Regions from separate parts of the Pseudomonas sp. B22129 genome, predicted to be linked through region 1. Evidence: predicted binding sites of a transcription regulator. Region 1 holds the regulator's gene; the other holds the start of a gene.

Evidence for each region. Region 1 encodes FliA, which starts transcription of late flagellar genes. Its sites were predicted from a motif close to CTAAAGTTTNNNNNNNNNNNGCCGNTAA; they were not measured.
Region 2: the regulator FliA is predicted to act here: its motif matches at 8,996-9,023, upstream of AB4P94_RS20945 (methyl-accepting chemotaxis protein).

The regions. Positions count from the first base shown of each region.
Region 1 is NZ_CP162592.1:3,329,772-3,344,613, reverse strand. Features, by position in the region: gene AB4P94_RS15405 (sensor histidine kinase) at 1-512, shown strand, start outside; gene AB4P94_RS15400 (response regulator) at 509-1,168, shown strand; gene yegS (lipid kinase YegS) at 1,127-2,047, opposite strand; gene AB4P94_RS15390 (DUF2802 domain-containing protein) at 2,895-3,287, opposite strand; gene AB4P94_RS15385 (chemotaxis protein CheW) at 3,288-3,773, opposite strand; gene AB4P94_RS15380 (CheW domain-containing protein) at 3,836-4,627, opposite strand; gene AB4P94_RS15375 (ParA family protein) at 4,627-5,415, opposite strand; gene motD (flagellar motor protein MotD) at 5,466-6,353, opposite strand; gene AB4P94_RS15365 (flagellar motor protein) at 6,571-7,311, opposite strand; gene AB4P94_RS15360 (chemotaxis response regulator protein-glutamate methylesterase) at 7,311-8,432, opposite strand; gene AB4P94_RS15355 (chemotaxis protein CheA) at 8,480-10,675, opposite strand; gene AB4P94_RS15350 (protein phosphatase CheZ) at 10,687-11,475, opposite strand; gene AB4P94_RS15345 (chemotaxis response regulator CheY) at 11,494-11,868, opposite strand; gene fliA (RNA polymerase sigma factor FliA) at 12,037-12,777, opposite strand; gene fleN (flagellar synthesis regulator FleN) at 12,774-13,607, opposite strand; gene flhF (flagellar biosynthesis protein FlhF) at 13,712-14,842, opposite strand, start outside.
Region 2 is NZ_CP162592.1:4,526,595-4,541,436, forward strand. Features, by position in the region: gene AB4P94_RS20910 (helix-turn-helix transcriptional regulator) at 1-463, shown strand, start outside; gene AB4P94_RS20915 (MFS transporter) at 472-1,899, opposite strand; gene AB4P94_RS20920 (helix-turn-helix transcriptional regulator) at 2,028-2,657, shown strand; gene AB4P94_RS20925 (LysE family translocator) at 2,670-3,290, opposite strand; gene AB4P94_RS20930 (TonB-dependent siderophore receptor) at 3,385-5,562, opposite strand; gene AB4P94_RS20935 (2-dehydropantoate 2-reductase) at 5,744-6,724, shown strand; gene AB4P94_RS20940 (hypothetical protein) at 6,802-7,428, shown strand; gene AB4P94_RS20945 (methyl-accepting chemotaxis protein) at 7,432-8,925, opposite strand; gene AB4P94_RS20950 (alpha/beta fold hydrolase) at 9,160-10,179, opposite strand; gene AB4P94_RS20955 (PIG-L deacetylase family protein) at 10,323-11,084, opposite strand; gene AB4P94_RS20960 (glycosyltransferase) at 11,260-11,919, opposite strand; gene AB4P94_RS20965 (SAM-dependent methyltransferase) at 11,916-12,515, opposite strand; gene AB4P94_RS20970 (PIG-L deacetylase family protein) at 12,512-13,270, opposite strand; gene AB4P94_RS20975 (acyl-CoA dehydrogenase) at 13,267-14,265, opposite strand; gene glgX (glycogen debranching protein GlgX) at 14,267-14,842, opposite strand, start outside.

The sequences.
Region 1 (14,842 bases):
TGTGCAACACCCTCAATGAAACCCTGGCCAAAGTGCGTGACGTGTCCGCCATCCTCAACCCCCGCCAGTTGGCCAGCCTGGGCCTTGAGGCGAGCTTGCGCGCGCACCTGCTCAAGACCCTGGAAAACACCCCCGTCCACTGGAGCCTGGAATGCCAGCAACGGCTGACCGGCATCCCGGAAGAAATGGCCGTAGCGGCCTTTCGCATCACCCAGGAAGCTGTGACCAACATGCTTCGCCATGCCCAGGCGCACAATTTGCTGGTACGCCTGCAACGCCTGCCCGAAGGCCTCTCGCTGATGATCTGCGATGACGGCCTGGGCTTTTCGCCCGCCATCAACCCGGGCCTGGAAGGCCAGCGGGGCATGGCCGGGATGTCCGAGCGCATCGATCAGTTGGGCGGTTCATTGTCCGTCAGCAGCCAGCCAGGCAAAGGCACACGGATCGACGCGCTTTTCCCCTGGGCGCCCCGCGCCCTCGAACGGGCCAGCTCCCCTAAGGTTCTCGAGTGATCTGCAAATTACTCCTGGTGGATGACCACGCATTGATCCGGGCCGGTGTACGCGCACTGATCCAGGATATTGCGGGCTACAACGTAATCGGCGAAGCCAGCGATGGTGCGCAGCTACTGGAGAAATTCAGCAGCTTGCAACCGGATATCGTGCTGCTGGACCTGTCGATGAAACACACTGGCGGCCTCGACGCCTTGCAACAGCTCAAGGCGGCCTACCCCAAGAGCAAAGTGCTGATCCTGTCGATGCACACCGACCCGGAACTGATCATGCGCGCGCTGGAATCCGGTGCTCATGGCTACCTGCTCAAGGACACCACGGCCAACGAGCTGGAACACGCCCTGCTGGCGTTGCGCAACAACGAGCGCTACCTGAGCCCCGCCATCGCCCATACGGTGATCAACCAGGCATTGATCCGCAGCCAGGGTCCGGCGTCCCCCGTCGCCCAGAGCCACAACCTCACGGCGCGGCAGTTGGAGATCCTGCGCTTGATCGTGCGTGGCAAGTCCACCCGGGAAATCGCCCAGGGCCTGGGCCTGAGCATCAAGACGGTGGAAGCGCATCGCTCGCAAATCATGAAGCGCCTGCAGATATTCGATGTGGCGGGCCTGGTGTTATTCGCCGTTCGCGAGCAGATCATCAGCCTGGACGACTAGCGGCGAATTGACCGGCAGGTGCACGCGCAAGGCCTTGGGCACTGCGCTGAAACGCAGGTCGTCGCCTTTGAGCGGCTCGCCATCCAGGTTGATGTAGAGCCCTTCGGCGACCTTGATCTCGACCCACGGCAGGCGCGCCCGTACGAACATGTTGTCCAGGCCCCAGCCGTCGCTCATCAGGGTCATCAGCGTACCGACCACCTCCTGAGGCGCCGGCAGGATGCTGATATCGAGCAGGCCGTCGTCGGCCAATGCGCCGGGGCACAATACATGCCCACCGCCCGCCTGGCGGCCGTTGCCGATACCCAGCGCCAGCAGGTCGCCTTTCCAGTGGAAACCCGGGCCTTCCAGTTCGCCGTAGGCGGCTTTCAACTCGCTGAAACGGGTCAGGCCGGTGAACAGGTAGGCGGCACCGCCCAGTACTTTTTTCAAGTCTTCGGAGGTGTTGGCGGTGACCTGGCTGCCGAAGCCGCCGGTGGCCATGTTGAGGAATATCTGGCTGCCGGCCTGGCCGAGGTCAATAGCTCGGGGCTCGACGTCGAGCAGTGCCAGCGCCTCAGCGGGCTGCAGCGGCACACCGGCCGCCTTGGCGAAATCGTTGGCGGTGCCCAGGGGCATCAGCACCAGGCTGGCGTCGGTTTTGGCCAGGGCCATGGCTTCGGCCACATCACGCAGGGTGCCGTCGCCGCCGCCGGCGATGAGGTGGGTGTAGCCGTCGGCCAGGGCTTCATTGACCAGCCGCTGGGCGTCGCCGCCTTCCCAGGTGACCCGGACCGCGAGATCCCACCCCTGTTCACGCCGGGCCTGCACGGCGGTGCGCACGTCCTCGTTGAGGGCTTGCTTGCCGTGGAGGATCAACAGGGCTTTGGGGGTGGTCATTGGGGGCTACTCCTGGGGTTTAGTGGTTCCTGAAGGATGTGGACATTTGGGGAGGGGGTTTGGTTTACCGGGTACATATCCATTTTTTGGGTAATGGCGGATATTGGTTCCGCCCTTACGGCGGGTCACTTTGAAAAGCTGTACGGACCGGACACATGGTTGACGGGGCGCCCAGGATCAAAATCAAAAGCAGATCACAAGCACGGCGGCCTGACAGCCGGCCTAAGTGGTGTAAAGCAAACGCGGTTTGTGTGGGAGCTGGCTTGCCTGCGATACAGGCACCTCGGTCTTTCAGTTACACCCAGTTGATGCCATCGCAGGCAAGCCAGCTCCCACAGAGAAGCAGATCTGTGCAGATATTGAATTCTTACTCGGTCAGAAATGTGGGAGCGGGCTTGCTCGCGAATACGGAGTATCAGTCAGCATATTTGTAGCTGACACACCGCATTCGCGAGCAAGCCCGCTCCCACATTTTGATCTTCATTTGTCTGAAAGAACGTCATCTGCCCTGGCAAAAAAACGCTTTTGCTTCAACCACTCAGGCCGGCTGTCAGGCCGCCGTGCTTTAGATTTTGATCTTGATCTGAGGCGCCCCGTTAAAACACGATGGCCGAACGCCGGCTTGAATCCGTGGGTAACCCGGCAGGACGCCGGGTTAGCCGCGATGGGCCAGGGATGGCCCATCGCGGCGGCCCACGGATTCAAGCCTTCGTTCGGGCATGCCGAGCCTAGGCGAGGCACCGAGTGTAGGGGCAAGAGCGTTTGGTTACTTTGCGCTTTTCAAAGTGACCCGCCGTAAGGGCGGAACCAATAGCCGCCGTTACCGCAGCAACGGATATCTACACAATCACCCCTTGTGCAACTTACTCATCAACTGCGCCTCAGCCTGAGTCAACCCGCAAGACTGCGTCAACTCATCCACCGTAGCCCCCATCCCGACCAATTTGGCCGCCTGGGCAAACGACAAACTCGAAGGATCCCGCTGCTCCAACTGCGCCAGCTTGTCCGGCAAAGGCCCAAGAATCGCGCGCAGTTCGTGCACCTCATCCCCCACTTTCACCGCACTCTGCTGAAAGTGATCCACCCGCTTGACCAGATCCAGAATCCGCCGGTCACGCACCGCATCACGCTCAGCCTGCTGCAACAACAGTTCACGTTGCTGGCGCATGTAGCGCAGCAGGAACGCCAGGGTCCCGGCCCACAACAGGGCCAGGACGATCACCGCCGCCTCAAGGAACAATCAGATGCTCTCCAGTTCCGACCATTCTTCTTCGCTCATCATCTTGTCCAGCTCAACCAGAATCAGCAGCTCGCCGTTCTTGTTGCACACGCCCTGGATAAACTTGGCGGATTCTTCGTTACCCACGTTCGGCGCGGTTTCCACTTCCGATTGGCGCAGATAAACCACTTCGGCCACGCTGTCGACCATGATCCCGACCACTTGCTTGTCGGCTTCGATGATCACGATACGGGTGTTGTCGTTGACTTCCGTCGGCGCCAGGCCGAAACGCTGGCGGGTGTCGATCACCGTCACCACGTTGCCGCGCAGGTTGATGATGCCCAGTACGTAGCTTGGTGCACCCGGAACCGGGGCGATTTCGGTGTAACGCAGCACTTCCTGCACGCGCATCACATTGATGCCGTAGGACTCGTTATCCAGTTTGAAGGTTACCCATTGCAGGATTGGATCATCGGCCAAACCTTGTGCGGACGCTGACTTGTTCATACCCCTTGCCCCTTCTGTGTGTGCTTCTTTGGCCACGCAACCGCACGGCCCTTATTGTTCAATCAACTGCGTTTGTTTTGTGGCATCGATTTGACGGCGCCGCTGGCGATCAACTCAGCCAGTTCGGCGACGTCCAGCAACGCGCACATATGTTCGATCACGGTGCCCGCCAGCCAGGGCCGCTGGCCCCGGTGGCTGCGCCATTTGATTTCATTCGGGTCCAGGCGCAACGAGCGGCTGACTTGATGCACGGCCAGCCCCCACTCATAACCCTGCACCGAGATCACGTATTGCAAACCCTGGCGGAAGTCGTCGCGGTAGCGATCGGGCATCACCCAACGTGCGGTATCAAGGACTTTGAGGTTGCCGGCCTGGCTCGGCAGGATGCCGAGAAACCACTCCGGCTGTCCGAACAGGGGCGTCAGTTCCTGGCCTTCCAGCGAATAGATCGAGCCCAGGCACACCAACGGCACCGCCAGGGTCAACCCGGCGACGTCGAACAACAGGCATTCGAACGGCTCGGCGGCCCACGACGGGCGACCATCCCCCGTGACGGGCGGCGGCGTGATGCTCGGCGGCAGGTGCACTTGCACCACGGGTTCAACCACCAGTGGCGCCACGATCACCGGCGTAATCGGCACCACAACAGGGGCCGCTACTACGTGCGCGTCACGGGCCTGCTCTTCCAATACAGCCAGCTGAAATTCATCCAGCGTGCTTTCAGGCTCTACAGCCGGCTCCAGCACCAGAATCGGTTCCGGCAATTCTTCTGCGGTCGCATCCTGCAGCAAGTTATCCAGGTAGGATTCCAGTGCCAGTTGCGGCCGCGTTTTGAGTTCGACGGGACGGGTCATCACGCCACCTGCGCCACAAGCTGCTGCGAGAGCAGATGCTTGAGCAACGCGCGGTAGGCCAGCACGCCACGGCTCTTGCCGTCGAACTGCGACGGCGTGAGGCCCGCTCGGCTGGCATCACGCAGGCGGGTGTCCACCGGGATGTAGCCATTCCAGATGGTGTCCGGGTAGGCATCGCGCAGTACACGCAAGGTGCCGAGGGACGCCTGGGTACGGCGGTCGAACAACGTCGGCACGATGCTGAACGGCAGCGCCTGTTTGCGCGAACGGTTGATCATCGCCAGGGTGCTGACCATACGCTCCAGGCCTTTGACCGCCAGGTGCTCGGTCTGCACCGGGATCACCAACTGCTGGCTGGCCGCCAAGGCGTTGACCATCAGCACACCCAGCAACGGCGGGCTGTCGATGATCGCGTAATCGAAGTCCTGCCACAGCTGCGCCAGGGTCTTGGCGATCACCAGGCCCAGCCCACTCTGCCCCGGCGACTGACGCTCGAGGGTCGCCAGCGCAGTGCTCGATGGCAGCAGGGAAATGCTTTCGTTGCTGGTGGGCAACAGCAGTTGCCCCGGCAAATCCGCCGGCACGCTGCCCTTGTGCAGGAACAGGTCGTAGCAGCTGTGTTCCAGCGCATCCGGGTCGTAACCGAAATAGCTGGTCATGGAGCCGTGGGGGTCCAGGTCGACCACGACCACGCGCTTGCCCGCCTCGGCCAGCAACCCGGCCAGGGCGATGGACGTGGTGGTCTTGCCGACCCCACCTTTTTGATTGGCAACTGCCCAGACTCTCATTCGGTTGGTTCCTCCCGGCAGGCATTGGCGCGACCGAGACAGTGCATAAGTTATTGAGCCGGTGACGGAGAATTGACGGCACTCTGACGAACCGACGGCTTAACGGTTGGCGGTGCAGTTTGTGTGCCAGCCCGCTTCAACGCCGCATCCGGCGTTGCATTCGCCGTGCCGGTGCCGGTCAGGCTGCGGCGTACATCCAGGTTACGCGAGACCACCAGCACCACGCGACGGTTGCGCGCGCGGCCCTCAGCGGTGGCGTTATTGGCCACCGGCTGGAATTCACCATAGCCCACCGACGCCAGGCGCCCGGGGTTTACGCCCTGCATGGCAAGCATGCGCACAATGCTCGCGGCACGCGCCGAAGACAATTCCCAGTTGGTCGGGTACTGCGCGGTACTGATCGGGAAATTGTCGGTAAAGCCTTCTACGTGCACCGGGTTTTCAAACGGTTTGAGGATCGCCGCCACCTTGTCGATGATGGTGAACGCCTGATCGCTCGGCATCGCATCGGCACTGGCGAACAGCAGGCTGGAGTTCAACTCGATCTCCACCCACAGCTCATTGCCTCGCACGGTCATCTGGTTGGACTTGATCAGGTCACCAAACGCGGCGCTGATGTCATCGGCGATGCTTTTCAGCGGGTCGCTGGTGCCACCGATGCCGGCGGCGGTTTCGTCGCTGTCGTTGACCAGCGGCTTGGCCGGGGTCACGGTCTTGGGCCGCTCGTCACCGATCGGGATGGGTTTGAGCGCGCGGTCGGTATCGTTGAACACGCCCACCAACGCTTGGGAAATGATCTTGTACTTGCCTTCGTTGATCGACGAGATGGAGTACATCACCACGAAAAACGCGAACAGCAACGTGATGAAGTCCGCGTAGGACACCAGCCAGCGCTCGTGGTTGACGTGCTCTTCAGGCTCGCGACGGCGACGGCTCATAGAACCTCCCCCCATTTTTGGGCGTAGTGCCCACTGTGGTGAGCGAGCTTGTTGTGGCGAGCGAGCTTGCTCGCGCTGGGGTGCGAAGCGCCCCCAACGAACTCACCACCGCTCTCCTGCCGAAACCGGGTCGCCTGTTTTGGGGCTGCTGCGCAGCCCAGCGCGAGCAAGCTCGCTCGCCACAACAGCGCAGTTCGCCACAATTCGATACCCATCATCAATCCATGAAGCCCTGAAGCTTCAATTCGATGGAGCGCGGGTTCTCACCCTCGGCAATCGACAAAATGCCCTCGAGCAACATCTCGCGGTAACGCGACTGGCGCATCGCAATCGACTTCAACTTGCTGGCCACCGGCAACAGCAGCAGGTTGGCACTGGCCACGCCGTAGATCGTCGCGACGAAGGCCACCGCAATGCCGCTGCCCAACTGCGACGGATCGCCGAGGTTGCCCATCACGTGGATCAAACCCATCACCGCACCGATGATGCCGATGGTCGGCGCATAGCCGCCCATGCTTTCAAAGACTTTGGCAGCGTTGATGTCGCGGCTTTCCTGGGTATAAAAGTCGACTTCCAGGATGCTGCGAATCGCTTCCGGCTCCGCGCCGTCCACCAGCAACTGCAGGCCTTTGCGCGCGTAGCTGTCGGGTTCGGCATCGGCCACGCCTTCCAGGCCCAGCAGGCCTTCCTTGCGCGCGGTGAGGCTCCAGTTGACCACGCGGTCGATGCCGCCGGGCAAATCCACGCGCGGCGGGAAAATGATCCACACCAGAATCTGCATGGCGCGCTTGAAGGAGCTCAAGGGCGACTGCAACAGCGCAGCGCCCACGGTGCCGCCGATTACGATCAGCGCTGCCGGGCCGTTGGCCAGCGCACCGAGGTGGCCGCCTTCGAGGTAGTTGCCGCCAATGATCGCGACAAACGCCATGATGATGCCGATCAGGCTCAATACATCCATCAGAGGCAGGCCTCCACCAGATGTTTGCCGATGTCGTCCAGGCTGTACACGGCGTCGGCCAGGTCAGCCTTGACGATGGCCATGGGCATGCCATAGATCACACAGCTGGCTTCGTCCTGGGCCCAGATCGCGCTGCCGCCCTGCTTGAGCAGGCGCGCGCCTTCACGGCCATCAGCGCCCATGCCGGTGAGCACCACCGCCAGAACTTTGTCGCCGTAGGACTTGGCCGCCGAACCAAAGGTGATATCCACGCACGGCTTGTAGTTCAGGCGTTCATCGCCGGGCAGGATTTTGATCGCCCCACGGCCATCCACCATCATCTGCTTGCCACCCGGGGCCAGCAACGCCAGGCCAGGGCGCAGGATGTCGCCGTCCTCGGCCTCTTTGACGCTGATGCGGCACAGCTTGTCCAACCGCTCGGCGAAAGCCTTGGTGAACGCGGCAGGCATGTGCTGCACCAAGACGATGGGCGCAGGGAAGTTGGCCGGCAATTGGGTCAGCACGCGTTGCAGGGCCACCGGGCCGCCGGTGGAAGTACCGATAGCCACCAGTTTGTAGGCTTTGCGTTTGGGCGCGGGGGAATGCCCGCTCGGCGCTGGCGCACGAACCGGCGCCACCGCCGGGCGGGCCACCGGTGCAGGTGCCGGGCGCGCAAACGACGACGTGGTCGGTGCCGGCGCCGCGACGGGCGCTGGCGCCGGTGTGCTGAACAGGCTGCGACGGTTACTGCGCGAAATGCTGTGCACCTTCTCGCACAGCATCTGCTTGACCTTCTCGGGGTTGCGCGAGATGTCTTCGAAATTCTTCGGCAGGAAGTCCACCGCACCCGCGTCCAGCGCATCCAGGGTCACCCGGGCGCCTTCATGGGTCAGCGAGGAGAACATCAACACCGGAGTCGGACAGCGCTGCATGATGTGCCGCACGGCCGTGATGCCATCCATCATCGGCATCTCGTAGTCCATGGTGATCACGTCAGGCTTCAACGCAATGGCTTGATCAATCGCCTCTTTGCCGTTGGTGGCCGTACCGACCACCTGAATCGTTGGGTCGGCGGAAAGAATTTCCGAGACGCGGCGGCGGAAGAAACCCGAATCGTCCACCACCAGGACCTTGACTGCCATAAACACTCCGTTAGGCGGGGCGGGCAAACCGCCCTACCCCACCAGAATCAAATACGCCGAGCGGCGTAACGCTTGAGCATGCTCGGGACGTCGAGAATCAGCGCGATCCGGCCGTCACCGGTGATGGTCGCACCCGACATGCCCGGGGTTCCCTGCAGCATTTTGCCCAAAGGCTTGATGACCACTTCTTCCTGGCCCACCAGTTGATCGACCACAAAGCCGATACGCTGGGTGCCCACGGAAAGAATCACCACATGGCCTTCGCGCTGCTCTTCATGCTTGGCCGATGCCACCAGCCAGCGCTTGAGGTAGAACAGTGGCAACGCCTTGTCGCGCACGATCACCACTTCCTGGCCGTCCACCACGTTGGTGCGCGACAGGTCGAGGTGGAAGATTTCGTTGACGTTGACCAGCGGGAAAGCGAATGCCTGGTTGCCCAGCATCACCATCAGGGTCGGCATGATCGCCAGGGTCAACGGCACCTTGATCACGATCTTGGAGCCCTGGCCCTTGGTCGAGTAGATATTGATCGAGCCGTTGAGCTGGCTGATCTTGGTCTTTACCACGTCCATGCCGACGCCACGGCCGGACACGTCGGAAATCTCGGTCTTGGTCGAGAAGCCCGGGGCGAAGATCAGGTTGTAGCACTCGGTGTCGGTCAGGCGGTCGGCGGCGTCCTTGTCCATCACGCCACGCTTGACCGCGATATTGCGCAAAATTGCCGGGTCCATGCCTTTGCCGTCGTCAGTAATCGACAGCAGGATATGGTCGCCTTCTTGCTCGGCGGCCAGAATCACCTTGCCGTTGCGCGATTTGCCCGACGCTTCGCGTTCTTCCGGGGTTTCCACGCCGTGGTCGACGGCGTTGCGCACCAAGTGGACCAGCGGGTCGGCCAGGGCCTCGACCAGGTTTTTGTCGAGGTCGGTTTCTTCACCCACCAGTTCCAGGTTGATTTCTTTCTTGAGCTGGCGTGCCAGGTCGCGAACCAACCGTGGGAAGCGGCCGAAGACTTTCTTGATCGGCTGCATCCGGGTTTTCATCACCGCGGTTTGCAGGTCGGCGGTGACCACATCGAGGTTCGACACGGCCTTTTGCATGGCTTCGTCGCCGCTGTTCAGGCCCAGGCGCACCAGGCGGTTACGCACCAGCACCAGTTCGCCGACCATGTTCATGATGTCGTCCAGGCGTGCGGTATCAACGCGCACGGTGGTTTCGGCTTCACTGGCCGGTTTTTCGGCCACCGGTGCAGCAGCTGCACGCGCCGCAGCGGGGGCCGCAGCAGGTGCCGGGGCTGGCTTGGCGGCCACTGGCGCGGCGGCTTTGGCGGCGACCGGTGCTGGCGTGGCAACCGCAGCCGCCGGGGCCACTTCGGTGAACTTGCCTTTGCCGTGCAATTCGTCGAGCAGGGCTTCGAATTCGTGATCGGTGATCAACCCGTCGCCGGCAGGTGCAGGCGCAGAGCTGGCCGCCGGCGCGGCGGCGGTGGCTGCAACTTCCGGCAAGGCTTCGGCCACAAACGTGCCTTTGCCGTGCAGTTGGTCGAGCAATGCTTCGAATTCGTCGTCGGTAATGTCGGTGTTGGCCGAAGCGGCAGGCGCTTCGGTGGCTGCGGCAGGGGCCACGGCGTCAGCCGCGAACTGGCCTTTGCCATGCAGCTGGTCGAGCAGGGATTCAAATTCTGCGTCGGTAATGTCTTCGCTGGTCGGCGCAGCAACCGGCGCACGCGGCGCTTCAGCTTCGGCCTTGACCGCGCTGAGGGAGTTGAGCAGCTGTTCGAACTCGCTGTCGGTCACATCCGGCTCGGCTTCCACCACCGGCGCGGGGGCTGCAACGGCAACCGGCGTCGAGGTGTCGGCGGGTTCTGCCAGGCGCGCCAGGGCGGCCAGCAGTTCCGGGGTAGCCGCGGTGATCGGGGCACGTTCGCGCACTTCGCTGAACATGCCGTTGACTGCATCCAGTGCTTCGAGAATCACGTCCATCAATTCCGAATCAACGTGGCGCTCACCCTTGCGCAGGATGTCGAACACGTTCTCGGCGATGTGGCAGCACTCCACCAGCTCATGGAGCTGGAGGAAGCCGGCGCCCCCTTTTACAGTGTGAAAACCGCGAAAAATTGCATTGAGCAGGTTCGCATCATCCGGTCGGCTTTCCAGCTCGACCAGTTGCTCGGACAACTGCTCTAAAATTTCGCCGGCCTCTACAAGGAAATCCTGAAGGATTTCTTCATCGGCGCCGAAGCTCATGTGGGTGCTCCTTAGAAGCCTAAACTGGACAACAAATCGTCTACGTCGTCTTGCCCGGATACAACGTCTTCACGTTTATCGGCATGAATCTGCGGACCTTCACCCTTGGCGAGATGTTTTTTTGGATCTTTTTCCGAGAGGATCGCCGCGCGGTCATGTTCAATACCGGCAAAACGATCGACCTGGCCAGCCATGAGCACCAGTTTGAGCAAATTGCTTTCCACTTCGGTGACCAGTTGGGTCACGCGTTTGATCACCTGACCGGTGAGGTCCTGGTAATCCTGGGCCAGCAGAATGTCGTTGAGGTTGCTGGAAACCGTGCGGTTTTCCTGCTCGCTGCGCGACAGAAAACTGTCGACCCGACGCGCCAGCTCACGAAACTCTTCAGCGCCCACTTCCCGACGCATGAAGCGGCCCCAGTCAACACTCAGGGCCTGGGCTTCGTTGGCCATACCGTTGACCAGCGGCGTGGCGTTTTCCACCAGGTCCATGGTGCGGTTGGCCGCCGCTTCAGTCAGCCTGACCACATAGGACAGGCGTTCGGTCGCGTCGGTGATTTGCGAAATCTCTTCGGCCTGGGGCATATGCGGGTCAATCTGGAAATTGACGATCGCACTGTGCAGCTCGCGTGTGAGCTTGCCCACTTCCTGATACAGGCCGCGGTCACGGGTCTGGTTGAGCTCATGGATCAACTGCACCGCGTCGCCGAACTGGCCTTTTTCAAGGCTTTCAACCAACTGGTGAGCATGCTTTTTCAGGGTCGACTCAAAGTCTCCCTGTGACGTTTCGTTATGCTCCATAGCGCCCCCGTGGCAGCATCAATGACCGATGCGTTCGAAGATTTTTTCGATCTTCTCTTTCAGTGCCAGCGCCGTGAACGGCTTGACCACGTAACCGTTGACCCCGGCTTGGGCGGCTTCAATGATCTGTTCACGCTTGGCTTCAGCGGTCACCATCAGCACAGGCAGGCTGCGCAGCTTTTCATCCGCACGCACGTGGCGCAGCAGGTCGATACCGGTCATGCCCGGCATGTTCCAGTCGGTTACCAGAAAGTCGATGCTCCCGCTGTTGAGGATCGGAATCGCCGTAATGCCGTCATCCGCCTCGACCGTGTTGGTGAACCCAAGGTCACGCAACAGGTTTTTTATGATCCGCCGCATCGTTGAGAAGTCATCAACGATGAGGATTTTCATGTTCTTGTCCAATTCGACCTCCAAGCAGTCTTAAACGCGCCCAGCACCTGGACGCGCCATTTCAATCAACAGGCGTTACACAAAAAGGACTGCCCAGGGCACCACGGAACTGATCCGCGAAAACGTGAAGCCTTCGCGGTAGCGTCTGCAGTGTCCCCACACTGCCTGTCAGCGCGCGCGCCACTCTCCCAATCGTCCCCGCAAGCGGGCTGCGCACTGGCTATGCAGCTGGCTGACACGCGATTCGCTGACCCCCAGGACCTCACCGATTTCCTTGAGGTTCAGCTCTTCGTCGTAGTACAGCGCCAGCACCAGTCGCTCACGCTCCGGCAAATTGGCAATCGCCTCCGCCAACGCCCCCTGGAAACGTTCATCTTCCAGGTCGCGCGACGGTTCGAGATGTGCACTCGCGCCGTCCTCGTGCAGCCCTTCGTGTTCGCCGTCCTGCAACAGGTCGTCGAAACTGAACAGGCGGCTGCCCAAGGTATCGTTCAAAATCCCGTAGTAATCGTCGAGACTCAATTGGAGTTCGGCCGCAACTTCATGATCTTTAGCGTCACGGCCGGTTTTTGCTTCAATTGCGCGAATCGCGTCACTGACCATTCGCGTGTTGCGGTGTACCGAACGCGGCGCCCAATCCCCTTTACGCACTTCATCGAGCATCGCGCCACGGATGCGGATACCCGCATATGTCTCGAAACTCGCACCCTTGCTCGCGTCGTATTTGGTCGACACTTCGAGCAGGCCGATCATGCCGGCCTGGATCAGGTCTTCCACCTGCACGCTGGCGGGCAGGCGTGCCAGCAAGTGATAGGCAATGCGCTTGACCAGGGGCGCATAGCGCTCGATCAGTTCGCCCTGGCTGTCACGTGCCGACTTTTTGTAAAGGTTGTAGCCGCTGGATGTCATAGCACCGGTCCTGCGCTCGTCTGATGCACCAAACGCTCGACGAAAAACTCCAGATGCCCCCGCGGGTTGGCAGGCAACGGCCAGGTATCGACCTTCTGGGCAATGGCCTTGAACGCCAGTGCGCACTTCGAACGAGGGAACGCTTCATAGACCGCACGCTGCTTTTGCACGGCCTTGCGCACACACTCGTCATACGGAACTGCGCCGACGTATTGTAAGGCGACATCGAGGAAGCGATCCGTGACCTTGGTCAACTTGGCGAACAGGTTGCGCCCTTCCTGCGGGCTTTGGGCCATGTTGGCCAGCACACGGAAGCGGTTCATGCCGTAGTCACGGTTAAGCAGTTTGATCAGGGCGTAAGCGTCGGTGATCGAGGTGGGTTCATCGCACACCACCAGCAACACTTCCTGCGCCGCGCGCACGAAGCTGACCACGGACTCGCCGATCCCGGCGGCGGTGTCGATCACCAGCACGTCGAGGTTGTCGCCGATATCGCTGAATGCCTGAATCAGGCCGGCATGCTGCGCCGGGCTCAGGTGCACCATGCTCTGGGTGCCCGACGCCGCCGGCACGATGCGAATGCCGCCTGGCCCCTGCAGCAGCACATCGCGCAGCTCACAGCGGCCTTCGATCACATCGGCGAGGGTGTGTTTGGGTGTCAGCCCCAGCAAAACGTCGACGTTCGCCAACCCCAGGTCAGCATCCAGCAGCATGACGCGACGGCCAAGCTCTGCCAGGGCCAGGGACAAATTCACTGACACGTTAGTTTTCCCGACGCCACCTTTGCCGCCGGTCACCGCGATCACCTGTACGGGATGCATGCTGCCCATTTTATTTCTTTACCTTGTCTTGCTTAGACGCAGGCTACATGGCTTGGCCGCGTGAATCGCTTGCAGACCATCGATGTAGATACTTTTCACGGTGTTCACTGCCCTCAACCGACCCGTTTTGCCGGGTTGTGGTAAAGGTCCGCGAACATGTCAGCCATCGCTTCCTCGCTAGGCTCTTCTTGCATTTGCACACTGACGGCACGGCTGACCAACTGATGACGGCGCGGCAGATGCAGATCATCCGGAATCCGCGGGCCGTCAGTCAGGTAAGCAACCGGTAATTCATGGCTGATCGCCAGGCTCAACACTTCACCCAGGCTCGCGGTTTCGTCGAGCTTGGTCAGGATGCAACCGGCCAGGCCGCAGCGCTTGTAGCTGTGGTACGCAGCGGTAAGAACCTGTTTCTGGCTAGTGGTTGCAAGCACCAGGTAATTCTTTGATTTGATGCCACGCCCGGCCAGGCTTTCCAGTTGCATGCGCAAGGCCGGGTCGCTGGCTTGCAGGCCGGCGGTATCGATCAGCACCACGCGTTTGCGCAGCAGCGGGTCGAGGGCATTGGCCAGGGACTGGCCCGGGTCGACGTGGGTCACCGGCACGTTGAGGATACGGCCCAGGGTCTTGAGCTGTTCCTGAGCGCCGATGCGGTAGCTGTCCATGCTCACCAGCGCGATATTCTGCGCGCCGTATTTAAGCACGTAACGCGCGGCCAGCTTGGCCAGGGTGGTGGTCTTGCCCATGCCGGCGGGGCCGACCATGGCGATTACACCGCCCTCTTCCAGGGGTTCGATTTCCGGGGTGACGATCATGCGCGCCAAGTGGGCCAGCAGCATACGCCAGGCCTGGCGCGGCTCTTCAACTTCGGCGGTGAGCGCCAGCAGGTCGCGGGACAATGGGCCGGACAGGCCGATCCGTTGCAGGCGGCGCCACAGGTTGGCTTGTGCAGGCTTGCTGCCTTGCAGCTGGGTCCACGCCAGCGAGCCAAGCTGCACTTCCAGCAGTTCGCGCAACCCGTTGAGTTCAAAGCGCATCGAATCGAACACGCGCTGGTCAACCGCAGCGGCCGGGGCTGGCGCAGCAGGACGTGGCGGTTCTTTGAACGTTGGCTCGACCAAAGGCTCGGACGCCGTCAGCGGCAGCCCGGCGAACAATTGGCGATTGGTGGTGGCATCGCTGTCGCCGCGCATGCTCAGTTCAGCCTGGGCCGAGACAATGCGCGAAGCGGTCTTGCGCAGCTC
Region 2 (14,842 bases), 1.2 Mb from region 1:
TCCGCGCCTGCAACGGGTGCTGGACAGCATCACGACGCCGGCTATTGTGCGCACGGCGGCCTGGGACGTGGTCGCCTGGAACCATCAGGCGACGCTTGTGCTCAAGGATTACGGCCAATTGCCGCCCGAACGGCGCAATATCCTGCGGTTGCTGTTCACTGACCCCGACGTGCGCGGCGTGCAAGCCGATTGGCACGCCGTGGCCCGTCTGGTGGTGAATGCCTTTCGCGCCGACGCCGCGCGCCTGGGGCCGTCGCACGAAATCGATGCACTGGTGCAGGAGCTTTCCTGCATCAGCCCCGACTTCGATCATTTCTGGCGCAGCAATGACGTGGCCGGATACGAAGGTGGCCTCAAGCACTTGAACCATCCTCACCTGGGGCCGATCACCCTTGAGTTTTCCAACTTTCTGGTCGAGGGGCGGCCGGATTTGATGATGATGGTGTTCAACCAGACGGCGTGATACGGCGCTTAAGTGGCGGCCAGCTTATCGGCGCGGGTGGTGGAACGCGTGGCGCGCAGTGCCATCACCCACGCCAGCATCGGCGCAAGAACGAACAGCGCAAACAGCCAGCGTGCTGCATGGCTGGCGCCTTCATTGCCCAGCGGGTCGTTGATACCGGCCATGTTCGAGATCACACCGGCCAGCGCGGCGCCCAGCGCCATCGCGAACAGTTGCAGGGTGGTTATCGACGACGCGGCGGTGTCCTTGTCCTGGGCCGAAGCCACTTGCAGGATGCGTGTGAGCAGATGCGGCCAGCCCAGGCCGATGCCGAAACCGACCATGAACAACCCCAGGCAAATAGGCGCCAGGCGCGACCATTCACCGACGCTGGCCGACGGTGTGGTGACTGCCAGCAGCACCAGGCCCGCCACAATAAACAGCGGCCCCGCGAGGATGGCATAGTGGGCGCGGCGCCCGGTCCAGCCGGAGCTGAGGATTTCCGATACGGTCCAGCCAGCCGCCATCAGCGCGGCCATATAGCCGGCAATCAACGGCGACTGACCGTGCAGGTGTTGCAGGAAATACGGCATGAAAATCTCGCTGCTCATGCCGATCACCAGCAGGCAGGTGGTGGCGTACAGCGCGCAAAGCGGGGTGCTGAACTTCAACGCATCCCGAGGCAGCAGGCGTACCGTAGCCCGGGATTCCTGGCGAATCAGCAGCGCCACCAGCACGGCGCAGGCGCCGATGCCCAGCAGGTTCCAGCTGGGCAGCGACGAGACACTGCCCGCGCAGACCGCCAGCACGGCGGCGGCCAGCAACACCAATTGCGGCACCGGTAACGGTGCGCTTGCCGTGGCTGTTGCGTCGCGGGGAGGCAACGCCCGGCAGGTGAGCACGATGTAGGCCAGGCTCACCGGCACCATCGAACCGAAGGCGAAGCGCCAGGCGTCCATCTCGGCGAACACGCCACCGACTGCCGGGCCGACCAGCGTCGCCACCCCCCACATGCCCGAGACCAACGCCATCGCGCGCGGCCACAGGCGTTCTTCGAATACCAGTTGAATCATTGAGTAGCAGAGCGCGAGCAACATGCCGCCGCCCAGCCCCTGAATCGAACGCCCCGCCAGCATCACCGGCATGCTCGGTGCCACGGCGCAGATCAGCACGCCGACCATGAAGATGACGGTCGCAACGGCATACGCCTGTCGTGGGCCTGTGCGTTGCAGCAGCCGTGAGGTGAGGGCAGAGCCGAGGATCGAGGCCACCACATACAACGTGGTGCTCCAGGCGTACAACGCCAGGCCACCGATTTCTGCAACCACCGACGGCAGAATCGTCGTCGCGATGTAGGTATTGGTGGCATACAGCGCGATGCCGCCTGAAAGGGCCAAAGAACGGGTGCCGTTCTTGCCACGGAGCAACTCGCTCCAACTGCTGTCTTGGGTGTGCATCAACGATTCCTTGTAGTGCTTGCGCCATCTGGCGCGCGGCGAATTGCATGAGCGTCAGGCTTGAGTTAATTTACCAAGCTATTGCTTTGAATATTGAGGCGGGGCGTTTTATTTTGTCAAGAAATGACTTGGAATATTCACCAGCATCCCCGGCGGACCGCGTGCTGCACCTGCTCAAAACCCGAGGGCCGCAACTGGCCAGCGATATGGGCGTATTCCTGGGCACCAGCGGGGAAGCGGCGCGCCAGCAGTTGGTGAAGTTGGCCGCCAGTGGCCTGGTTCACGCCAGCTCGCAAGCGCGTGGCGTCGGGCGCCCGACCCAGGTGTGGCAACTGACGGCGCAGGGCCATGCACGGTTTCCGGACAGCCATTCGGAACTGACGATGCAATTGCTGCAGACCGTGCGCGAGACCTTCGGCGAGGAGGCCATCGACCGCTTGATCGACGTGCGCGAACGCCAGACCCAGGCGCTGTATGAGCGAGAGATGGAAGGCATCACCGAGTTGAAGGCGCGGGTAGAACGCCTGGCCGCATTGCGCACCCGCGAAGGCTACATGGCCGAATGGAGCGAACAGCCGGATGGCGCCCTGATCCTGGTGGAAAACCACTGCCCGATCTGCGCGGCAGCCACCGCCTGCCAAGGTTTTTGCCGCGCGGAATTGCAGGTGTTTGAGCAGGTGCTGCGGGCGAAGGTGGAGCGCGTGGAGCATATACAGCTGGGCGCGCGGCGGTGTGCGTATCGGGTGGTTCAGGCCTGAGCAGGGTGGCAATCAGGCCCTGCGCGCCATCAATAACACCGTCGCCGCTGCCGACAGCAACCCCGCGCAGCAGCGATTGAAGATCCGCTTGCCACTTGGCTCGGCAAACCAGCGACGCATGTGCAGGCCCATGTAGGCGTAGGCGCTGATGGCGATCCATTCCAGTATCAGGAACAAGGCGCCGAGCACGGCGAATTGCGGCGTGATGGGTTGGCCGGGTACCACGAATTGCGGGAGGAAGGCGGTGAAGATCAGGATGGCTTTCGGGTTGCCCGCCGCCACCAGAAACTCCTGCCGTGCCAACGCCCATAATCCGGCTTTGGCCGTGTTCTTTTCCGCTTGCGCCTGCGGGTTGGCCCGCCACAGTTGAAACGCCAGGTAAAACAGATAGGCCGCCCCCAGAATCTTGATTCCGTAGAACAACAACTCCGACGTTTGCAGCACCACCGCCAGGCCCGCGGAGGCGAGGGCGATCATGCCGGCGAAGGCGAGCAGGCGGCCTAGACCCGCCAGGCAGGAAGTGCGGTAGCCGTAACGGGTGGCGTTGCTCACCGACAACAGGTTGTTCGGGCCGGGCGCCATGTTCAGGGCGAAGCAGGCGGGGAGGAAAAGGGCGAGGGTGGCGAGGTCCATGGCGGCTCCGGGCTCTGTCGGACTGAGAGTGTCGAGGATAGAGGGAGTTGCGTTACAGCGCACGCACCGCAACGCAGATGTCGCCGATGAACACTCAGAAACTGTATTTGGCCGTCACCATCATGTTGCGTGGAGCGCCGTAGGAATCACCGCCATAACTCACCGAGTTGGAGATGGCCTGGTAGTAGCGGCGGTCGAAGACGTTGTTGGCGTTGAGTTGCAGGTCCAGGTGTTGGTTTACCTGGTAGCCAGCCATCAAGTCGGTGACGGCGTAGCCACCTTGTTGCAGCCGGTATTTACTGCCGTCAGCCAGGCTGAGGTCGTTGTACATGCGGCTCTGCCAGGAAACGTTGCCGCCCACGCGCAGTTTTTCCAGTGGGCCCTGGAAGTTGTAGCGGGTGGTCAGTTTGAACAGATGCTCGGGCGTGTCGGTGTCGAACTGCTTGTTGACGTTCTGCGGGTTGGCGGCGTCCTTGATGGTGTGGGTACGGGCGTAGGTGTAGCCACCGCCCACCTGCCAGTTTTCGGTCAAAGCGCCTTGCAGTTCAAAGTCGATGCCCTGGCTGCGGATCTCGCCGGAGGCCTCGGCGCACGATGCCTGTGGGCAATTCGGCACGACCACCGCTACCGCACGGTTTTCCTGGTCCACGCGGAACAGCGCCACGCTCGCGTTCAGTGCGCCACCCAGGTATTCGCCCTTGATACCGACCTCATAGTTTTTGCCGACGATGGGTTTGAGCGGGGTGCCCGAGGTGTCTTTATCGCTCTGCGGGGTGAAGATGTCGCTGTAGCTGACGTAGACCGAATGGTGGTCGTCCAGCTCATAGATCAGGCCGGCGTAACGGGTAAGGTTGCGGGTGACCTTGTAGTCGCCGTCGCCATCGCGGTTGTCATAGTCGTACCAGTCCAGGCGCGCACCGAGGATCAGCTTCAACGGGTCGGCCAGGCTCAGGCGCGTGGTGACATAAACGCCGTCCTGGGTGGTGACTTCGCGCTGGTTATTGGTATGGGTGAAATTGGGTTTGCCGGCGCTGAGCGGCCAGTTCAGGTCGTACGGGCTGTAGTTGTGGGTGGTCATGTCGTAGATGCGCTTGCTCGCGCCGACCACCAGTTCGTGGGTACGCCCGAACGCCTGGAACGGGCCGCTGGCGAAGGCGTCCACGCCCGCTTGATTCTCGTCGTAGGACGCCTGGTAGACGGTGCGTGCCAGTGTGTTGTTGACCCAGCGCGATTGGTAGGAACCGGAGAACAAGGCGTCCTGTTCGGCGTAGTTGGCGTTGATCTGGAGGTTCCAGTCATTGGCCAGGCGCTGGCGCAATTCAGCGAAGACCGTGTTGATCTCCTGGTCTTTGTTTTCCCAGGGGGTACCCGGGTTGTAGGAGCGCGGCAGGTTCAGGTGATGGCCGTCCTGGCCGACCATTGAAGAGCCCCAGAAGTAGTTGGTTTTGTCCTTCTGATTCGAAAAACCGAGGGTAAGCGTCGTATCTTCGCTCAGATCGGCTTCCGTAACCGCATAGAACAGTCCGTGATCCTCCTTTGCCTTGTCGATGAAGCTGTTGCTGTCGCGGTAAGACGTGACCACCCGGCCGCGCAGCGTGCCACTGTCGTTGAGTGGGCTGGAGGCGTCGAGCTCGCCACGGTAGTCATCCCAACTGCCGGCGGCGCCGGTCAGGGTGACTTTCTGTTCATCCAGCGGCCGTTTGCGAATCATGTTGATCGCGGCCGAAGGGTTGCCGGCACCGGTCACCAGGCCGGTGGCGCCGCGTACGATTTCAACGCGATCAAACATCGCCAGGTTGGGCTGCGCGCCCACCGAAACGCCGTTGTAGCCGGTTGGAATGCCGTCGTACATCAGATTGTCGATGTCGAACCCACGTGAGGTGTAGGACTGCCGGCCAGGGCCACTGGAAAAATTCAGGAACAGCCCGGGCGTCGCCTTGACCACATCGTTGATGCTGGTCATGGCCTGGTCGTCCATGCGCTGGCGCGTGATGACGGTCACGGCCTGTGGCGTCTCACGCAGGGTGAGAGGCAGTTTGGTGGCCGTCGACATCGAGCCGGTGGTGTAGGAGTCGGAGCCTTCGGTGGTGCTGCCCAGTTGCTGACGGGTGGTGATTTCGGTGGCGCCCAGTTCCAGTGTCGTGCGTTGTGGGTTTTCCTGAATGCTGCTGTCATCGGCAAAAGCCGGGGCCAGGCTGGCCATGCAGATTGCCATGGCCAGAAGATCGCGAGAAGGGGTGAAGGCGCGTAGCGGGGAAGGGAAAGCGGGCATGACAAGTCCATTGTTGAGAGTGATTATGAGAACCATTATCAACAAGTATTCAGGATTTAACGCAGCGAAACAACCGAGTGTGTCAAAAGTTGTGGGCTGTCCGGTTTCAGCGCGTGCAGTCACGATCGCATTGAGGGAGTATTTGCCTGACACCACCACTGAAGTATTTTAAGGAGCGACCATGCGAGTAACCGTTGTAGGTGCCGGGGCCATTGGCGGCTTTCTGGCGTGCAAGTTGTTTGCTGCCGGGCACGAGGTGAGTGTGGTCGCACGCGGCGCAACGCTGGAGGCCATCCGCGAGCAGGGGCTGCAATTGCACTCCGGCGAGGATGTGTTGATTGCCCGTTTGCATGCGACATCCAATCCCGAAGAGCTGGGCGCTCAAGACTTGGTGATCTTCGCCGTCAAGGCACCCGCGTTAGCTGCCGCCGTGACCCATGCCAAAGCGCTTGTTGGTCCGGATACAGTGGTCGTGCCTGCCATTAACGGTCTGCCATGGTGGTACTTCCTGCAGACGACGCAGGCGTTGGCGGGCTTGCGCCTGGAGGCTGTCGATCCGGGGGGCGTGATCGAACAGGGCATTCCTGCCCGCGCGGTGATCGGCTGCGTGGTCTTTCCTTCCTGTGCGGTACTCAGCCCTGGCGTGATCAAGCACATGTCCGGGAACCGGCTGGTGTTCGGCGAGCCGGCCGGCGGCTTGAGTGCACGCGCCGAGACCCTCGCCAAGGCGTTTCATGATGCAGGTTTTGATGCTCACGCCGACGAAAACGTGCGCGAACAGATATGGCTCAAGCTCCTCGGAAACGCCTGCTTCAACCCGGTCAGCCTGCTGGTGGGCGGCACCACCGATGAGCTGATCGACGACCCGTTCGTGCATGCCGTGTGTGTCGAGATGATGGACGAGGTGCTGGAACTGGGCAGGCGGCTGGGCCTTTCGCCCGAAATCGATCCCACGCAGCGCATCGCCATCACCCGCAAACTTGGCAAGGTCAAAACCTCCATGCTGCAAGACGTCGAAGGCCAACGGCCGGTGGAAATCGAAGCCATCCTGGGTGCGCTGGTAGGCGTGGCGGACAGGGTCGGGGCGCCGCTGCCTCGCACGCGTACGGTCTATGCCCTGGCGAGGATGCGCGCCAAGCTGCTGGGGCTTTTACCGAACTGACAGCGCAGGGGGAATATTCCGCTCTCGTGAAACGTTTTCTGACTCAGTGCCCCCATACATTCCGAAGAGTATGTGCAATGAGCAATGGTCAGAACCAGGCGTTTCGCGTAAACCCCGAAAAGTACCTCACCGACAACGTGTTGATGACCGGCTTTTTGACGCGGCTCGCGCCGGTGCCGGTGTTTCTCTCCGAAGGCGGGATTTTCAGCTTTGATCTGGTGCGCGCAGGTTCCACCTGGTCCTTTCGCAAGGAACCGATCAGGATCGAGAACGCGCCGGCCTTGGAGATGGTCGGCGGTGAGTCGCCCATTTCCGCGCGATGGTTACCCCAGGGTGGAAACATCATCATGCCCTTGCGGCCCCGGCCCATGGGGGTGCCGGACGGGCTGATGTTCACCGCTGAATTGAGCGGCTGCACCCTGGTGATCGATGCAACCCCGCTGGGCTTGAAGGTGTATCACGTCCAGCCGGGCCGGCTGGCCCAGGAGTACACCAACGTACGCGCCGCCGGTGACGTACAGCGGCTGATCATTACCGATGTGTTCTACGACTCGGGCAACTTCAACGCCAATGTGCTGATGTACAACAACGATGGCCAGTGGCGTGTGGCGCTGCAACGCTGGACCGGTGCGTATATCGGGCAACTGGCCGGCCCCTACATCGACCGCTACAAAATGCACGATGTCATGTTCCTGGACGTTTAAGCGCTAGGGGTGAAACCTGCGCCCCAACGCATCCAGGCGCACCGCAATCGGCGGCAGGCGCTCGCTGCTGCGGGCCAGGGTGCCCACATCATCGGCGGTGCTTTGCGCAATGCTCTGCACCGCCTGCAACCGCCCGACAATCTCCAGGTTCGCCGTGGATTGCTCGCGGGTAGTGGTGACAATTCGCCCATTGAGCCTGTCGATGTGCGCAATGTCGCTGCCTACCGCTTGCAACATATCGACTGCCAATTGGCTGTCTTGCACGCAGCGCTCAACGCCTTGCTGGCTGTCGTGCATGGCTTCCACGGCCTGGCGGCTGCCTTGCTGTAAACCCTCGATGATTTGCTTGATCTCCTGGGTGGAGACCGCCGTGCGCTGGGCCAGGCTGCGCACTTCATCGGCGACCACGGCAAAACCACGGCCCTGTTCCCCGGCACGGGCGGCTTCGATGGCTGCGTTGAGGGCGAGCAAGTTGGTCTGGTTGGCGATGCTGCTGATCACTTCGAGTACCGAGCCGATTTGCTCGGCTTGCACTGCCAGGCCTTGCACGGTCTGGTGGGTGCCGCTGATGCGGGCGGCCAGTTGAGTGATTTCTACCTGGGCGCGACCGACGCTTTCCTGGCCCCGCTCGATTTGCTGGCTGGCCTTGCCCGCGTGTTCCACCGCTTGCTCGACATGCAAGGTGATGTGGCCCATGGCGTCCTCCATGCGCTGCATGGAGCCGGTCATCTGGGTGATTTCGGCCAGTTGATGGCGCGCGCCGGTTTCCAGGGTGCCGCTGGCGCTGGCCAGTTCCTGGCCCAATTGGCCGAGGCCGTGGGAGTCGCGGGCAACGCCGTCGATCAAGTGGGTCAGTTGTTCCAGGAAGTGGTCGAAACGTTTGGCCAGGGACACATGCGCCTTGCCTTCGCCTGTGGCGGTTTGCGCGGTGAATTGCGAGGTCACGGCGAGCATCTTCTCGAGCATTTCCTGGCTCTCGACCGCTTCGCGCTGGCTATGAATGGCCAGGTAGAGCAGGGCGACCGTCTCCATCACCACGTAAAACGCATGCACGAACACCATGGCCCAGCCGCCGTGATGCTCCATCACAAACACTGGAAAACCTTGGTGTTGCAAAGCATGAAACACCACGTGGTGCACAGCGATCGTCGCCGCTGCCACCAGTATCGGCAGCCAGTCGCGATAAAACGTCAGCACGGCCAGCAACGCGAAGATGCCGAAGTGCGATTCGATCACGCCTTGCGCCTGGTTGATGTGCAGGGCGGCCATGACCATCAGCCCGGCACCGAGCAAACAGCGCATCACGCGCGTGCCACCAAGAGCGCGGTACAGCATTGTCAGCACCACACTGGTGCCGCCCCCGACGATCACGGCTTGAATCAACGTGTCGTGCCAGAACGCCAGGCCCAGCGAGAACACAAACATCAGCCAGATCAACGCCAGCATGATGCGGTCGGCCTTGCGGTAGTGCTCCATAAAACGCGTGCGGACGGGCATTCACTCGTACTCCATGTGGTCGAACCTGGAACAAAGCATGGGGCGTGCCACCGTTGGGCAAGGTAATAGAGTATCGGCATCATTGAATGGGACTTGAGGCTTTGCGTGTTTTACGGCTGTCGTACCTTCGGCAGAGTTTTAACGCGCGAGTGCTTGAGGCAGGACGCCATGTCACCCGTGACGCCCTGATCGAGTGAGCCTCCCACCCCTGACCGCTTGTACAGTCGGCTCCCTTTACAGGTGGTCGGCGTCAATCACCGCTTTTGCAAACGCCGCCGGCGCTTCCTGCGGCAGGTTGTGGCCGATGCCGCCGCTGATCAGCCGAAATTCATACTTGCCGGTGAAGCGCTTGGCATAGTCTTCGGGCTGCGGGTGCGGGGCGCCGTTGGCGTCGCCTTCCAGCGTGAGGGTGGGCACGCCAATGGAGGGTGATAACGCAAGCTTCTGTTCCAGCGCGTCATAGCGGGTTTCACCCTGTACCAGCCCCAGGCGCCAGCGGTAGTTGAACACGGTGATGGCCACGTGATCCGGATTGTCCAGGCCCTTGGCGCTGCGTTCAAAGGTGGCATCGTCGAAGGCCCATTTCGGCGAAGCGGTTTGCCAGATCAGCCTGGCAAAATCGCGCGTGTTTTTCTGGTACCCTGCGGCGCCGCGCTCGGTGGCGAAATAGAACTGGTACCACCACTGCAACTCAGCCTTGGGCGGCAAAGGGTTTTTGCCTGCGGCCTGGTTGCCGATCAAATAGCCGCTGACGTATACCAGCGCCTTCACCCTTTGCGGCCACAGTGCCGAGACAATATCTGCCGAGCGGGCGCCCCAATCGTAGCCGCCGAGCACGGCCTGCTTGATGTTCAGTGCGTCCATAAAATCGATCACATCCTGGGCCAGTGCCGCAGGCTCGCCATTACGCAGGGTTTTGTCCGACAGAAACCGCGTGCCACCGTAGCCCCGCGCATACGGGATCAGCACGCGGTAGCCCTTGGCGGCCAGCAGCGGAGCAACGCTGGCGTAGCTGTCGATATCGTAGGGCCAGCCATGCAGCAGGATGACCACCTGGCCGTCAGCTGGCCCCGTTTCAGCGTAGGCCACATCCAGCACGCCGGCCTTGACGTGCTTGAGCGCGCCGAACGAGGAATGGCTGGCGACGGCTGGAATATTGATCTCGGGCATTTCGGCACTGGCGGCGCCGATGACACCGAACTGCAGCAGCGCAAAAGCCAGAAAAGTGGAGCGGCGGTTCAACGGGGTGTGCATGGCGAGCCTCCTGGGGCGTGGTGTGTGCCTGGCCCTCAGTTGACCGCTGCGGTGTATCGGGTGTGTTTCAGCAAAGGGCCCGGGTTAAACGCTGTGTATCGCAATGGCCGCTGTACACACTGCGATACACAGGCGCCAGCCTTCTACGAAAACACAATCTCGTAGGGCTCGCGCATGCGCTCCAGCAACTCGTGGGCGAGCCTCGGCGCCAGGCCAATCGCCGGGTCGCCGACCAACTGGCTGGCGTAGGCGTGGGTGGCGTGCAGCTTGCGCGCCACGCTCCAGGTGTCCAGGCGCACTTTGCGCGCGCGCTGCCAGGGGATAATTGCCCCCTCACGTGCAGGCCAGTGCCAGGCCCAGATCGGCAGTTCATGCAAGCGTGCGCCGATCAGGCTGCAGGCTTTGGCGCTGGCGCGGCCCACTGCATCGTGGTCGTCATTGCCGTCGTTGCGCCAGGTGGTAAAGACCGTGTCGCCGGGCAGCAGGTAGCGCGCGATGAATTGGCTCATGGGCTGCTCGCTGGCCGCCAGTGCATCGTCGCAAAACCCGCCGCGAATCCACTTCAGGCTGTGCAAGGGCATGCCAAGGCGGCGCAGGGCTTCAGCGCTTTCCTGAGGGCGGATAACGCTCAGGCGGCTCGCGGGCCAGGCGTTGGACCCCGGGTGGCTGGCGCTGCCGTCGGTGATCGAAATCAGCAGCAGCGGATGGTTCAGGGTGCTGAGTATTTGCAGCAGCCCGCCACAGGCGAGCACCTCATCGCCCGGATGCGGCGCGATGACTACCACGCGGGCACCCGCAGGTACCAGCGAGGTGGGCGTGATAGCGGGGATTTGCGCCAGCTGCGGTGCACTGTTCCAGATTTGCGCGGGGCCGCGACGGCCCTCGCTCAGGGAGGCAGGTTTCATGGGTGTCACATCCTTGTCGATTGATGCGGGTCGTGCCCCGTTGACGGGACGACTCTCTTGTAATCACCACAGGCTCCGCTGCGGTGAGGCGCGGCACTCCAGTCCTGGATTGCCAGCAAGGCACTGTCAGCATAGACAAGGATGTAGCGCTCTTACATCGTGAAATGTGGATTTTTCAGGTCGCGTGCATCAGGCTCTTTAAATAATCACCAAAGCCGCCTTCCGCCCGGCAATCCAGGCGGGCGCTGGTGATGACTTGTGGCGTATGGCTCCAGGCGATCGATGCACCGCAGCGTTCCAGGTCACGCACCAGTTGCACATCTTCATGACAGGCCAGCGGCTCGAACCCGCCGGCCTGCACATAGGCCCCGGCACTCACGCCCAGGTTGGCTCCATGGACATGGCGGTGGCCGTCGCATGCCTGGTACGCCTGGTGATAGCGAATTTGTGCGGCCGGATCGAAACCCTCACTCCACGCGTCGACGGTGACCGTGCCGCACACGGCATCGACGCCCAGCGCCAATTGCGCCACCAGCCAATCGGGGGCGACCCGGCTGTCGGCATCCGTGCAGGAAATCCAGCGGGCGCCCTGATTCAACAAATGCCGTGCGCCTACGCCGCGCACATGCCCGACATTGCGCGCCTGCACGTGAAGTACCTGTACCGGATACGCCTGGGCAATCGCCGCACTGCCATCGCTGCACGTATCCAGAACCGCCAGGATCTGCACAGGTTCACCCAGCAACCCTGGGTGGCTGGCAGCAATCATCGCGGCGTTCAGGCATTCGCCCAGCAGGTCTTCTTCGTTATGCACCGGGATCAGAATACCGATCATCGCAGGCCCTCGCGTGTGGCAACCGAGGCGCCATCGCGGCCCCACAGGTCAAGCAGGAAATCAGTCTCGTGGTGCCGGGCAAGGTGGGCCATGTCCAGCCGTTTTTGCAGCAAGGCATGTACCTCGTCAGCCGTTTGCGGGCAGCCTTCGATTGCCGGGCGCCAGTGACAGGCCAGCAGTTGGCCGTCGTCGGCCAGGGAGGCGAGGGCGCGGTCGATCAGGGTATTGAGGTCGTCAATGTCGAGGTAGTAACACAGTTCGCTCAACACAATCAGGTCGAACGGGCCAGCGGGCCATTGTTGTGGCAAGCGGCTTTGCTGGACCTGTGCATGGGCAAAGCCCAGCAGGCGTTTTTCTGCCAGGGTGACAGCCGCGCTCGCCGTGTCGCAACACAGCAGCCGATCACAGCGCGGTGCCAGTTCTGCACTTAATTCACCGTTGGCGCAGCCCGGCTCGAAGATCGACGCGTAGCGCGGGCGGGTCAGTACGGCGAGGGTCAAGGCGCGTTTGCGGCGTTCATACCAACGCTGGCGAAACGCCCAAGGGTCGTCATTGCCCGCAAAGAGTTGGTCGAAATACGGCGTGGCAACGCTCATACAAACACCACTTCAAAGGGTTGCAGCAAGCGCTCGACGACATAGGGCGCCAGTACCGGCGCAAGGCCAATGTGCGGGTCGCCTTCGAGCTGGCTGGCAAAGGCATGAATGGCATGGCGTTTGCGCGCCACCGCCTCGGGTGTCAGCGGGATCTTGCGCGCACGGTGCCACGGCACCTGGCTGTCTTCCGGCGTCGCCCAGTGCCAGGTCCATACCGGCAGCTCATACAAGGTGGCGCCGACAGCCTGCGCGGCCAGGGCACTGGCGCGCCCGACAGCCTCATGATCGCAATGGCCGTCTTCGCGCCAGGTGGTGAACACCACATCGGTCGGCTTGAGGTAGCGCTGGATAAACGCGCTCAACGGGCGTTCACTGGCGGCCACCTTGCTGTCGGTAAACCCTGCCCGTAGCCATTTCAGGCTATGCAGCGGCAAGCCCAGGCGGTGCAAGGCCTGGGCTGATTCCTGCGGGCGTACCACGCTCAAACGCTCGACCGGCCAGCGCCTGGAGCCGGGATGACTGGCACTGCCATCGGTCACCGAAATCAACTGAATGGGCCTCCCCAGCGCTGCCAAACCTTGCAACAGCCCACCGCAGCCGAGCACTTCGTCATCCGGGTGCGGCGCAATGATCACTGCGCGATGCCCTTCGGGAACCAGTTGCTCAACGCTGACCTTTGGCAACTCGGCCATATGGGATGAAGCTTGCCACTGATGCAGCGGCGTTCCCTGGCCGACGATTGGATTGGGTTTCATAATTGCCACCTCCCTGTGGGTTCACCCGCTACCTGTTCGCCCAGGGCGGCCAAGTCACGTTCGGCATGGCTTTGCCGCACGTACACCGGCAAATCCGCCATCAACTGGGCAAAGTGCGGGTCCTTGCAATACGGGCCTGCGCCGACGGCGCGCCCGACATGATGAATCACCTGTTCGACGGTATCTTCTACGCAGGCGCGTACTTGCTGGGCGAGCAGTCGGGCATCCGCCAGAGGCGTGCGGTCAACCTGTGCCGCGCTGTCGCGCAGCACGCAGGCGGCGCTGTTCAGCGCACTGTCCACAGCGCCCAGGTGCGCCAGCGCATGGGGTTCCGGGCGCTTGCTGCACTGCTCGCGCAACGCCTCCGCCAGGCGTTGCGCTGCACCATACCAGCACGCGGCAATGCCGATGCCGCCTTGCCAGAACCCGGGCCGGGCGAGGTAATCGCCGGGCTCGCCAATCGCGATACCGCGGGCATGCTCAAACACCACTTCGACACTGCCCGTTGCCGCCATGCCGACGGCCTTCCAGCCCTCATTGGTCACGCTGACCCCCGGCTGGTGCATCTGCACGGCGACCAACTGCTGGCGATCCTCGTCGTCCCAGGCGGTCAGCAGCCCGTGGCTGACCACCGCCGCCCCCGAGCACCAGGCTTTACGCCCGTCAACAATCAGCCACTGACCATCACGCCGTACCCGCACTTTGGCGTTCGGCGGCTCGGCGGCCCACATGCCCCACGTGCTGCCCACGGGCGGCAAGGGGCTGTTGAGTTCGGCGATGATTGCCAAGGCATCGGTGTGGCCTTCAAACAACTTGCACAGGCGCAGGTCGTGCCCGGCCACCTGCGCCAGGCGGCTGAAGCGCTCCAGCGTCTGGCCGCTGCCGGGCAATGGCAGTTGGTCCAGGCCTTGCTCCTGAAGGGCCTTCAGGGCATCGCCCAGGGCTTGCGTGTCCGCATAGTCCCGGTTGCCTTGAAGGAATCCGTGCAAGGCCATGTCACACCTCGTCGTCGCGCTGCAGTTCAAACAGCAGCAGTGAGCGGCCGGTGACCGCGTATTCGTGTTCGAAATCAAAGCGCTCCTGGCCTCGTACGGCCGGCGCATTGGTGTCGAGCATGCAGGTCCAGAACTCACCTTCCGGCACCGGTGGCAGGCGGAAATTGACCATGTCGTGGTGGGCGTTGACCACCAGCAACAGGGTGGCATCGGCACCAGCCCGGCGAATCCCGGTCTCCTGAGCACGACCGTCCAGCAGCATGCCCAGGCAGCGGCCATGGCTGTCCTGCCATTGCTCGGTGTTCATCTCGTTGCCATCCGGGGCGAGCCAGGTGACATCCTTGACGCCGATATCCTCGTTGTAATCGCCGACCAGGAACCGGCCACGGCGCAGGATCGGATACGCCAGGCGCAGCTTGATCAGGCGTTTTACAAATTTCAGCAGGGCCTTGCCGTCATCGTCCAGGTCCCAGTTGACCCAGCCGATTTCACTGTCCTGGCAGTAAGCATTGTTGTTGCCGTGTTGGGTGCGGGCGAATTCGTCACCCGCCACAATCATCGGCGTGCCCTGGGCCAG